One region of the Pseudaquabacterium rugosum genome, then DNA from elsewhere that is predicted to be linked to it. Evidence: predicted binding sites of a transcription regulator. Region 1 holds the regulator's gene; each other region holds the start of a gene.
The links. Region 1 encodes sigma-54, which starts transcription at its own class of promoters, with help from an activator protein. Its sites were predicted from a motif close to TGGCANGNAANCTGCTTT; they were not measured.
Positions count from the first base shown of each region.

Region 1 (3,896 bases):
CACGTCGACAAGAAGCGCCTGGACAAGGATGACGAGATCCGTGCCTGGGCCGCGGCCAGCGGCGCCGACGCCACCCGCATCCTGGACGCGATGAAGAGCTTCGGCATCGCCGGCAAGCTGGCCAAGGCGCGCCAGCTGGCCCAGGGCTACGGCATCGACGGCGTGCCGACGATCGGCGTGCACGGCCGTTGGATGACCTCGCCGTCGATCAGCGGCGGCCCGGATCGCGCCCTGAGCGTGACCAATCAGCTGATCGCCCAGGTCCGCGCCTGATCCTCCGGCCGCCGGGCGCTGGTCAGCCTCGCCCCGGCCACGCATACTGCGCGGCGAGACGGAATTCGCGCCACGGCCCGCCCCAAGGCAGCGAGATCGGACTAGAATGGCATGCAATTTCTGTGCCGCTCATGTCGTCCCTGCGCTCCGTCCTCGTCGTCCTGTTGTCCGGTTCCGGCCTGCTGAGCCTGCCGGCCATGGCCGCCTCGGCGGACCGCACCCAGCCGCTCACGCTGGAATCCGACAAGCCCTGCACCGTCAACCTGGCCCGACAGGTCAGCCAGTGCAGCGGCAACGTCGTCATCACCCAAGGCACGCTGGTGCTGCGCGCCGAACAGATCGAGCTGCGCGAGAGCCGTGAGGGCCATCCCTCGGCCACCGCCAGCGGCAGCACGGCCAAGCCCGCCCAGTACCGCCAGAAGCGCGACGGCAGCGACGAGACCGTCGAGGGCAGCGCCACCCGCATCGACTACGACGGCAAGGCCGGTACGCTGCGCTTCGTCGGCCAGGCGGTCGTGCGGCGCCTGCGCGGCACGACGGTGGCCGACGAGATCACCGGCGGCGAGATCGTCTGGGACAACGTGGCCGAGCAGATCAGCGTCAGCGGCGGTGCGGCCAGCGCCGGCAATCCCGGCGGCCGCGTGCGCGCGGTGATCCAGCCGCGGGCCACCGTGCCCGCCGCGCCCCAGGTGCCCTTGCCGCTGAAGACCGGCCCGTCCGGCGCGGACCGCCCATGACGACCGCCTCCGCGACCCGCACCGCCGACGGCGGCAGCCGGCTCGAGGTCCGCGGCCTGCAGAAGCGCTACGGTGCCCGGCAGGTGGTCAAGGAAGTCCATCTGCGCGTGGCCGCCGGCGAGGTCATCGGCCTGCTCGGCCCCAACGGCGCAGGCAAGACCACCACGTTCTACATGGTCGTCGGCCTGGTGCGTGCCGATGCGGGCGAGATCCACATCGACGGCCAGCCGGTGCAGCACCAGCCGATCCACCGCCGCGCCAGCCTGGGCCTGAGCTACCTGCCGCAGGAAGCCTCGATCTTCCGCAAGCTCAGCGTCGAGGAGAACATCCGCGCCGTGCTCGAACTGCAGCACGATGCCCAGGGCAAGGCCCTGGACCGCGCGACCATCGACCGCCAGCTCGAACAGCTGATGGACGACCTGTCGCTCACCCGGCTGCGTGACGCGCCCGCGCCGTCCCTGTCCGGCGGCGAACGCCGGCGCGTCGAGATCGCCCGCGCGCTGGCCTCGCAGCCCCGCTTCATCCTGCTCGACGAGCCCTTCGCCGGGGTCGACCCGATCGCGGTGATCGAGATCCAGCGCATCATCGGCTTCCTGAAGGCGCGGGGCATCGGTGTGCTGATCACCGACCACAACGTGCGCGAGATGCTCGACATCTGCGACCGGGCCTACATCATCAGCGAGGGCCGTGTGCTGGCCGAGGGCACGCCGACCGAGATCGTCGGCAATCCCGACGTGCGGCGCGTCTACCTCGGCGAACACTTCAAGATGTGACGGACGGAAGCAAGCAGTCATGAAACCGTCCCTGCAGGTCCGCCTGTCCCAGCACCTGGCGCTGACGCCGCAGCTGCAGCAGTCGATCCGGCTGCTGCAGCTGTCGACGCTCGAGCTGCACCAGGAAATCGAGCAGATGCTCGAACAGAACCCCTTCCTCGACGTCGAGGAGGACCACGCGCCGATGGAGTTCGGGCTGGAGCGCCTGTCGTCCAGCCAGGACGCCGCCGGCCAGCGCGAGAAGGAACGCCTGGCCGAGCGCGAGGACGGCGCCGCCGGTGACGGCTCCGGCGGCGACGAGCCGGCCGGGGTCGACAACGCCGACTTCGGCGCCACCGAGCGCGACGACTGGGAAAACGGCACCGAGCGCGACGACTTCGACGGCATCCGCGAGCTGCCCTCCGGCAACACCGGCAGCGGCAGCGGGGACGACGACTTCGAGCCCATCGAGTCGGCCGACCAGGGACCGACGCTGCAGGACCACCTCCGGCGCCAGCTGCTGGGCATGCGGCTGTCCGAGGAGGACCAGGCCGCGGTGCTGGTGCTCATCGAGTCTCTCGACGAAGACGGTTATCTGGGCGACCCGCTCGCCGAGATCGCCGAGCGTCTGGGCAGCGCGCTCGGCATCGATCCGGACGATCCCGATCAGGCCGACGAACGCGAGGAGCTGGCCGACCGCCTGCGTTGCGCGCTGAAATGGCTGCAGAGCATGGAGCCCACCGGCGTCGGCGCCTCGGGCCTGTCCGAATGCCTGGTGCTGCAGCTCAAGGACAAGCCGCGCAGTCCCGCACGCAAGGTCGCCATCCGCATCGCCGAGGCCGGCCTCGAGCTGCTGGCGCGCCGCGACGCGAAGAAGCTGATGCAGGCCACCGGCGCCGACGAGCAGCTGCTGCGCGAGGCCCAGGCCCTGATCCTGAGCTGCGAGCCCAAGCCCGGCCGCCCGTTCGCGCGCGCCGAGGCCAACATCATCGTGCCCGACGTCATCGTGCTGAAGTCGGGGCGCGGCTGGAAGGCGACCCTCAATCCGGACGTCATGCCCAAGCTGCGCATCAACGACCTGTACGCGCAGGCCATCCGCGGCCAGCGCAACGGCTCGGCCAGCGGGCTGTCGTCACGCCTGCAGGAGGCGCGCTGGTTCATGAAGAACATCCTGCAGCGCTTCGACACCATCCTGCGCGTCAGCCAGGCCATCGTCGAGCGGCAGAAGGGCTTCTTCACCCACGGCGAGATCGCGATGAAGCCGCTGGTGCTGCGCGAGATCGCCGACGAGCTGGGCCTGCACGAGAGCACCATCTCGCGCGTGACCACGGCCAAGTACATGACCACGCCCTACGGCACCTTCGAGCTGAAGTACTTCTTCGGCTCCAGCCTGAACACCGAGGCCGGCGGCAACGCGTCGAGCACCGCGGTGCGCGCGCTGATCAAGCAGCTGGTGGCCAACGAGGACCAGGCCAAGCCGCTGTCCGACAGCCAGCTGTCGGACATGCTGGGCGAGCAGGGCATCACCGTCGCCCGCCGCACCGTGGCCAAGTACCGCGAGGCGCTGAAGATCGCGCCGGCCAATCTGCGCAAGGCCTTGTGAGCATTCCCCGGACGGGCCCGGCCCAGCCGGCCCCGTCCGCCTGACGTTCCGTCTTCCCGTACCCCGCGATGCCTGCCCTGTGCAGGCCGTCCGCGCTGGAGGCTTCCTGCCGTGACCACCCCCAAATTTCCCAAGCCGCCGATCGGCGGCATGCCGCGCCACCGCCGTGATGACGGCCCCGCCCCTCACGGAGCCCGACGTGGCCCGGGCCCGGGCCACGCCCCCCACGGCGGCCCGCAAGGCCGGGGTCCGGGCGGCCCCGGGCGACCGGGCCCCGGCCCCGGCGGCCGACCGGGTGGCCGACCGGGCGGCCCACCGCTGCGCCGGCCGGAGCTCGCGCTGGCACCGGTGGCCAGCGGCGAGCCGGTCTCGCTGTTCCTGCCCTGCCCGGCCGGCGTCGAGCCGCTGCTGGCCGACGAGTGCGCCCGCCTGCTGGGCGTCGACCGCTCGGTGGTGCCGGCCGATCCCTCGCGCCGGCCGGTGATCGAGCTCAAGGGCGGCGTGCGGGTGCGCGCCGACGGCGTGGGCGCG
Region 1 covers NZ_JBBUTF010000008.1:121,471-125,366, reverse strand. Annotated here, with positions in the region: gene AACH11_RS10620 (thiol:disulfide interchange protein DsbA/DsbL) at 1-273, shown strand, start outside; gene lptA (lipopolysaccharide transport periplasmic protein LptA) at 405-1,010, shown strand; gene lptB (LPS export ABC transporter ATP-binding protein) at 1,007-1,783, shown strand; gene AACH11_RS10605 (RNA polymerase factor sigma-54) at 1,803-3,365, shown strand; gene AACH11_RS10600 (THUMP domain-containing class I SAM-dependent RNA methyltransferase) at 3,714-3,896, shown strand, end outside.

Region 2 (3,896 bases), on a different contig from region 1:
CGCCTTGGGCCGAGGCCGGGACGGCCAGCAGCCACGCCAGCAGGCCGAAGGCCGTCGCCGGACGGCACAGGTTGCGGAGACAGGACGGCGGAAGGCTCATGCGGAACTGCGGGATCGATCGCCCCGGGGGGTTCGGGACTGGCACCGGTGCGGCGCCGATTGTGACCTGTCGGGACGAAAAAAAAGGCGGCCTTGCGGCCGCCTTCACGGGATACGGGCCACCGGCCGCGATGCACCGGACGGTGCACCGACGACCGGCCGGCGGGCATCACAGCGAGTAGTACATGTCGTATTCGACCGGGTGCACGGCCATGCGGAAGCGGGTCACTTCCTGCATCTTCAGGTCGATGTAGGCATCGATCCAGGCATCGGTGAACACGCCACCCTTGGTCAGGAACGCACGGTCCTTGTCCAGGTATTCCAGAGCCTGGTCCAGGCTGTGGCAGACGGTCGGGATCAGCTTGTCCTCTTCCGGCGGCAGGTGGTAGAGATCCTTCGTGGCGGCTTCGCCCGGGTGGATCTTGTTCTCGACACCGTCCAGACCGGCCATCAGCAGCGCGGCGAAGCACAGGTAGGGGTTGGCCGAGGGATCCGGGAAGCGGGCCTCGACGCGACGGCCCTTCGGGTTCGCGACGTACGGAATGCGGATCGAGGCCGAGCGGTTCTTGGCCGAGTAGGCCAGCTTCACCGGGGCTTCGAAGCCCGGCACCAGACGCTTGTAGCTGTTGGTGCCCGGGTTGGTGATGGCATTCAGCGCACGGGCGTGCTTGATGATGCCGCCGATGTAGTACAGCGCGAATTCCGACAGACCGGCGTAGCCGTCACCGGCGAACAGGTTCTTGCCGTCCTTCCAGACCGACTGGTGCACGTGCATGCCCGAGCCGTTGTCGCCGACGATGGGCTTCGGCATGAACGTCGCGGTCTTGCCGTAGGCGTGCGCGACGTTGTTGATGATGTACTTCTGGAGCTGGGTCCAGTCGGCACGTTCGACCAGCGAGCTGAACTTGCTGCCGATCTCCATCTGGCCGGCGTTGGCCACCTCATGGTGATGGACCTCGACCGGGATGCCCATCTGTTCCATGATCAGGCACATTTCCGAGCGCATGTCCTGGCCGCTGTCGACCGGAGGCACCGGGAAATAACCGCCCTTGACGGTCGGGCGATAGCCCTTGTTGCCGCCTTCGTAGGCCTTGCCGGTGTTCCAGGCGGCTTCTTCGGATTCGATCTCGAAGAAGGCACCGCTCATGTCGTTGCCCCAGCGCACGCCGTCGAAGACGAAGAACTCGGGCTCCGGGCCGAAGTAGGCGACATCGCCCAGGCCCGACGACTTCATGTAGGCCTCGGCACGCTTGGCCAGCGAGCGCGGATCGCGCTCGTAGGGCTTGCCGTCGGCCGGATCGATGACGTCGCAGGTCAGGATCAGCGTCGGCTCTTCGAAGAACGGATCGATGTTGGCCGTGCTCGGGTCCGGCATCAGCAGCATGTCGGAGGCTTCGATGCCCTTCCAACCGGCGATCGACGAACCGTCAAAAGCGTGGCCCGACGTGAACTTGTCTTCGTCAAAGGCGGAAATGGGCACGGAAACGTGCTGTTCCTTGCCGCGGGTGTCGGTGAAACGGAAGTCGACGAACTTGACTTCGTTTTCCTTCACCATCGACATCACGTCGGCGACGGTCTTGGCCATCAAGAATCTCCTAGCGGGACGCAGGTGGGGTAACTGGAATGAGGGGGGATGCGGACGCGGTCACCGAGCCCGGCAGGGCGCCGGGCGACCACGAACGCCCAACAATGTAGCAGAAACCATGCCTCGACCCGGCAGGCTCCCCGCTTCGGGGCTGAGGGTCCCTGGACGGCGCCGCGTGGCACGCAAGACCCACGCGACGCATCATTTTGGTGCGTTCTTTTGCACCAAGATGGATCAGCTGTCGCGCACCATTTCGGGGCCCATCGTGCAGGCCTGATGCTGCAGCCCCTCGATCAGACCGGGCCAGGCACAGGTCACGGCATCGGGCGGGCCCTTGAGGCCGAGCTCGATGTGGCGACCCCATTGCGGGTGGTCGACACTGGGCAGGCTGAACACGCGCACCGCCGGATGGGCGGCCTCCAGCGCCTCCATCAAGGGCGTCAGCGCCGACTCCATCGCGCCGATGACGATGACCGAGCGCTCGACCTGCCGGTCGCGGCCGTGCAGGCCGGCCAGCGGACCGTCGAGCACCGCCTCGATCATCGGATGGGCCATCACCGGAAAGCCGGGCACGAAGTACAGCCGGCCGACCTGGAAGCCCGGGATGCGGTTGTACGGGTTCTCGATCAGCGCGGCCCCGGCCGGAAAGCAGCCCATCTGCAGCCGCTGCACGTTGTCGGGCCGCTCGGGCTCGCAGGGCAGGCCCTGCTCCGCGGCGAGCTCCTGCATGCGCAGGCGGATGCGCTCGGCGGCCTGCGGATGCAGTTGCAGCGGCAGGTCGAAGGCCTCGGCCGCGGCCTGGCGGGTGTGGTCGTCCGGTGTGGCACCGATGCCACCGCAGGAGAACACGATGTCGCCGCTGGCATGGGCCTCGGCGATGGCCGCGCGGATCTGCGCCCGGTCATCGCCGAGGTAGCGCGCCCAGGACAGGGCCAGGCCGCGCGCGCGCAGCAGCTCGATCACCTTCGGCAGGTGCTTGTCCTGGCGTTTGCCGGACAGGATCTCGTCACCGATGACGAGCAGGCCGAAGCGGGAGGGGGCGGTCACGGGATCGGTCATGGGCGTCGTCCGGGGCGTCGCGCAAGGCGGTCAAGCGCGGTCAAGGGCGGGGATCGGAGGAGGCGCCGGGCGGCCGCGGCTCGGCAGAGCCCATCGGGGGCAGCACCCGTTCGAGCCAGGATGCGCCGGGCACCGGCGCGGTGGCCCCGGCGGCCGGGGTGATGTCGATGATCTCGCCGCGCGGGGCACTGTCGGCGGCCTGGCGCTCCCGCAAGGCCTGCAGCGCGGCCAGCAGGTAGTGGGTGAACCACAGCGAGCAGAACACGAACACCAGCATGTAGAGCCACAGCGACAGGCCGAGGAACAGCGGCGCCAGCGCCACCGTCAGCGCACCGGCGGCCCAGATCAGGGCCGGCGCCGCGCCCAGCCAGCCACAGGCCACGCCGATGGCCAGCAAGGGCCAGCGGTGTTCGCGCAGCAGGGTCTTGCGCTCCTGCGCGTCGGCATGCTCGGCCAGGGCGTCGAAGCCCATCACCCGGGCCGTCAGCCAGCCCCAGATCACCGGCGGCAGCAGCAGCGCCACCGGCGGCAACAGCCACAGCGGCAGGCTGAGCACCAGCGCACCGAGCGCCGCCACCGCGCACCCCAGCGACCAGGCCACGCTGCGCAGCGTCCCCGCGCCCTGCCGGGCCTGCAGCTGCGGGAAGCGCCGCTGCGCGACCAGCCGCACGATGGTCGGCGTCAGCATCCAGGCCACCAGCAGCACGCTGAGCACCACCACCAGCGGCACGGCCAGCAGCAGCACCAGCAGCGGCGCCAGCACCGGCCGCAGCGACAGGCCGGTGAAGCCCTCGATGCTGTCCAGGGCCGCGCCCACCGGCGCCCAGCCGTTGACCCCGGCATCGACCAGGCCCGTGGCCGGCACCCAGAACAGCCAGCCGGCCAGCGCCCCCAACGGCAGCGCCAGCAGCAGCGGCGCCAGCGACATCATCACCAGGCGCGGCATCAGGCTGTAGACCAGGGCGCGCCACCATGCATCGAACACGAGCTTCATGCCGTCCAGCATACGCGAGCACGCGACGCCGCCGCCCGTGCCGGGCCGCATCGCAGCGCCGCGTGCCGGCCGCCGGCCCAGCGCGGATCAGGCCCGGCCGAACAGCCGGGCCACGGCCCGCCACTGCAGCGACCAGAAGCCGCGGCCGTAGTCGCGGCC
Region 2 covers NZ_JBBUTF010000007.1:250,540-254,435, reverse strand. Annotated here, with positions in the region: gene AACH11_RS09865 (hypothetical protein) at 1-100, opposite strand, end outside; gene glnA (type I glutamate--ammonia ligase) at 269-1,684, opposite strand; gene AACH11_RS09855 (competence/damage-inducible protein A) at 1,919-2,743, opposite strand; gene AACH11_RS09850 (EI24 domain-containing protein) at 2,784-3,737, opposite strand; gene AACH11_RS09845 (sterol desaturase family protein) at 3,825-3,896, opposite strand, start outside.
Region 2: the regulator sigma-54 is predicted to act here: its motif matches at 1,791-1,808, upstream of glnA (type I glutamate--ammonia ligase).

Region 3 (3,896 bases), 100 kb from region 1:
GGTCACGCCTTCGAGCATCAGGCGGCTTTCGGCCGGCAGGAACACGCGCACGCCGTTGACGGCGATCTCGGCGTCGTTGGCCTGCGGTGCGGCCTCGACCGTGAACTCGCTGTTGTAGCCCGAGCAGCCCCCGGCGCTGACCGTCAGCCGGAAGCCGCCTTCGGGATGTTCGGAGAAGCGCACCATGCGACGGATGAACTTCTCGGCGGCGGGGGTGACGGTGATCTGGGGTTGCAGCATGGTGTTGTCTCTGACGGGATATGAGGGCGGCGCTCAGCAGGCTTGACCCCGCGGACGCCGCGGAACCGGCTTTGCCGGGCCGCTGGCGTCGCCCCCTTGAGGGGGAGCGGCCTCGGCCGCTTCGGGGGTGGGCTCGCTCACGCCGGCTTGATGCAGCCGTCGACCGGGCAGACGGCCACGCACTGCGGCGAATCGAACTGACCTTCGCACTCGGTGCACTTGGACGGATCGATCTTGAAGGTGCCGCCCTTCTCGCTGATGGCGACGTTCGGGCACTCGGGCTCGCAGGCGGAGCAGCCGGTGCACATGGAGGCGATGATCTTGAGGGCCATGGGGTTCTCCTGGGGCAGATGGCTTCGGGGAGTTCAGCGTCGGTTTGCCGACGTTCGCGACAACGGGCGGGCCGTCACCGATCACTCTGCAAGCTTCGTGCGCGCCTGCCGCGCGACGCACGCGTCCAACCCGCGACAGCCGCGGCCCGCCAAGACCCCTGATGACAGGCGTCAGGCAAGGTGGGCGTGCGGGCGTGCGGGCGTGCGGATGGACGAACGTCAGGCCGCCGCCTCGGCCGCACCGGTGTAGGCGCCCTGGCGGATGCGCGCGTCACCGCGCGGCTGGTGCACGAGCACGCCATCGGCGATGCGCTTGCGGTAGTCGGCGAACCAGCTCAGCGCGGCCTTCTCGATGTACTCGTGGGCGTACTGGTCGACCGGCTCGATGCCCGCGGCCTTGAGCTCGTCCTTCGGGCAGGCGCCGATCTTGGCCACCAGCACCGCATGGCAGTCGTTGATGGCGCTGACGATGGACGGCAGCTGCTCGTCCTCGCCGTAGCCGCCCTGGCAGTAGAGGTCGACGCGGCGGTGGCCGACGAACGTGGCGCTGAGCACGCGGGCCGGCGCCGGGCCGCTCCCAAGGCGGCCCGCGGCCCCCTCGGGGGGCAGGCGCACGGCGCCTGGGGGCTCCACGTACCCGACCTCGAAGATCTGGAACTCGGTGGCGTGGCCGAAGTGCTGGTTGACCTTGCCATGGCCTTCGGTGGCCACGGCGACCAGCACCTTCATGTCCGGATCGACGCCGTCGTCGGCCTCGTTGGCCGCCAAGGCCGAACGTTTGGCATCGACCTGGGCCTGGCGCTCGACCTCGACCTTGTCCTGGTAGGCCTTGCGGCGGTCCAGGTCGTAGACGACCGCCATCTCCTCGATCTTGTCGAGGGTGAACTCCTCGGAGCGGTCCTCGCCCAGCAGGCCCACCGCATCGGCGCGGCATTGCCGGCAATGCCGCATCAGGTTCGCGCCACCGGCACAGGCGTCCTGCACGGCCTTGAGCTCCTGCGCGCTCGGGCCGCGCTGGCCGTTGAGGCCGAACCAGGTGCCATGCTCGGGCTCGGAGATGAGCGGCATGATGTTGTGCAGGAAGGCGCCGCGCTTCTTGACCTCGCGGTTCACCTCGATCAGGTGCTCGTCGTTGATGCCGGGGATCAGCACCGAGTTGATCTTGGTGAGCACGCCGCGTGCGGTCAGCATCTCCAGGCCCTTCATCTGCTGCTCGTGCAGGATGCGGGCGGCCTCGACGCCGGTCACGCGCCGGTGGTTCCAGAAGATCCACGGGTAGATCCTGGCGCCGATCTCCGGATCGACCATGTTGATGGTGATCGTGACGTGGTCGATGTTGTACTTGCAGATCTCGTCGACCTGGGCCGGCAGCGCCAGGCCGTTGGTCGACAGGCACAGCTTGATGTCGGGCGCCTGCTCGTGGAGCATGCGCATGGTGTCGAAGGTCTTCTTCGGATTGGCCAGCGAATCGCCGGGGCCGGCGATGCCCAGCACCGTCATCTGCGGGATCTCGCTGGCCACCGCCAGCACCTTCTTGACGGCCTGATCGGGCGTCAGCTTCTGGCTGACCACGCCGGGGCGGCTCTCGTTGCTGCAGTCGTACTTGCGATTGCAGTAGTTGCACTGGATGTTGCAGGCCGGGGCCACGGCCACGTGCATCCGCGCATAGTGGTGGTGGGCCTCCTCCGAGTAGCAGGGATGGTTCTTGACCTTCTCCCAGATCTCGGGCGGCATGTCGTCGGCACCGCCGGACGAGCCGCAACTGGCCTTGCCCTCGCCACCGGTGGTGCCGCAGCCGCCGCCGGTCTCGGGGGTCTCGATGACTTCGCTGAGTGCCTGGTGACCCTTGCGCAGGTCACCGATGGATACGAACGCCGTGGTACTGGACATGGGAGGACCTCGTGTCGCGGGTGGAAGGAGTGGGCGTGTGTGACCCCTTCATTGCGAGACCCATGCCAGCGGCGTTCAGCCGTGCAAGCTGTTGAATATCAAGGACTTTGCGCCAGATCAACGCCCACCCGGCGCTGTGCGGATGGCGACAAAGACGACAGCGGCCGCACGCGGTTTCCCGTGGCGGCCGCTGCGGCGGTGTCGTGGGGCCGACGTGCGGGCGGCGCGCGCCGGTGAGCGGGCGCGCCGCCTCAGGCGCTGCCGGCCGCCTGCTCGATGGCCAGCGCCGCGCCCGACAGCGCGGCCAGCGTGTCGACGATCAGCGGCGTCGGGATGGCCTGCAGATAGGCCTCGAAACGGCCCTTGGCCTCGAAGCGCTGGCGGAAGGCCGAGGCGAAGAAGCGCTCGGCGAAGCGCGGCACGATGCCGCCGCCGATGTAGACGCCGCCGCGTGCGCCCAGCGTCAGCGCCGCGTTGCCGGCCACGCCACCCAGCAGCGCGCAGAACTGGTCGATCGTGCGGCCGCACAGCGCATCGCTGCCGTCCAGGCCGCGGGTGACGATGGCCGCGGTGTCGAGCCCGGCATCGACCGTCTGGCCCAGCACCTCGCCCAGGCCGCGGTAGAGCAGCGGCAGGCCGATGCCCGACAGCAGGCGCTCGGCCGAGACGTGCGGATGCTCGCGCCGCACGACCTTCAGCAGCGCGGCCTCCAGATCGTCGGCCGCCGCCAGCGTGACGTGACCGCCCTCGCCCGGCAGCGCGACCCAGCCGGCGCGGGTGGCCACCACCGCGCCCACGCCCAGGCCGGTGCCCGGGCCGACGACGGCCAGCGTGCCCTGCGGCGCGGGGGGCGGTCCGGCCTCGCAGCGCAGCTGCTCGCCGCGCAGCACCGGCAGCGACAGCGCCAGCGCCTCGAAGTCGTTGAGCACCAGCAGGCCGTCGAGCCCCAGCTGCTGCTGCAGGCCACGGCGCGAGAAGGCCCAGGCGCTGTTGGTGAAGGCCACGCGGTCCTCGCCGACGGCGGTGGCCACCGCCAGCGCCGCCCAGCGCGGGGTGGCCAGCGGCGCACCGGTGGCCTCGGCGACCTGGCGCAGATAGGCCTGGGCGGCCTCGCCCGGGCCGGCATGGTCGGCCGCGGCCAGCTTCAGGATGTGGGCCGGCGCGGCGCCCGGTGCCTCCTGGAGCGCGAAGCGGGCATTGGTGCCGCCGATGTCGGCCAGCAGGCGGGGATAGGTCGTCATCTGGGGGTCTGGCGTGCGTGGATCCATCGGCCGGCAGCCGGGACGCCGCCGGCCGGCCGGGCGGATCGGTTACAGCACCGACCGCCCACGATGTAATCGGGATACATATTCTGCCGCAGCCGTCCGCATGGCCCGGGGCCGCGCACCCCCTCCTCGAACGAGGGGGGCGGCAAAAGCCCCGATTGCGCCGGAT
Region 3 covers NZ_JBBUTF010000008.1:221,406-225,301, reverse strand. Annotated here, with positions in the region: gene AACH11_RS11030 (HesB/IscA family protein) at 1-240, opposite strand, end outside; gene AACH11_RS11025 (4Fe-4S binding protein) at 378-572, opposite strand; gene nifB (nitrogenase cofactor biosynthesis protein NifB) at 792-2,462, opposite strand; gene glk (glucokinase) at 2,714-3,703, opposite strand.
Region 3: the regulator sigma-54 is predicted to act here: its motif matches at 2,513-2,530, upstream of nifB (nitrogenase cofactor biosynthesis protein NifB).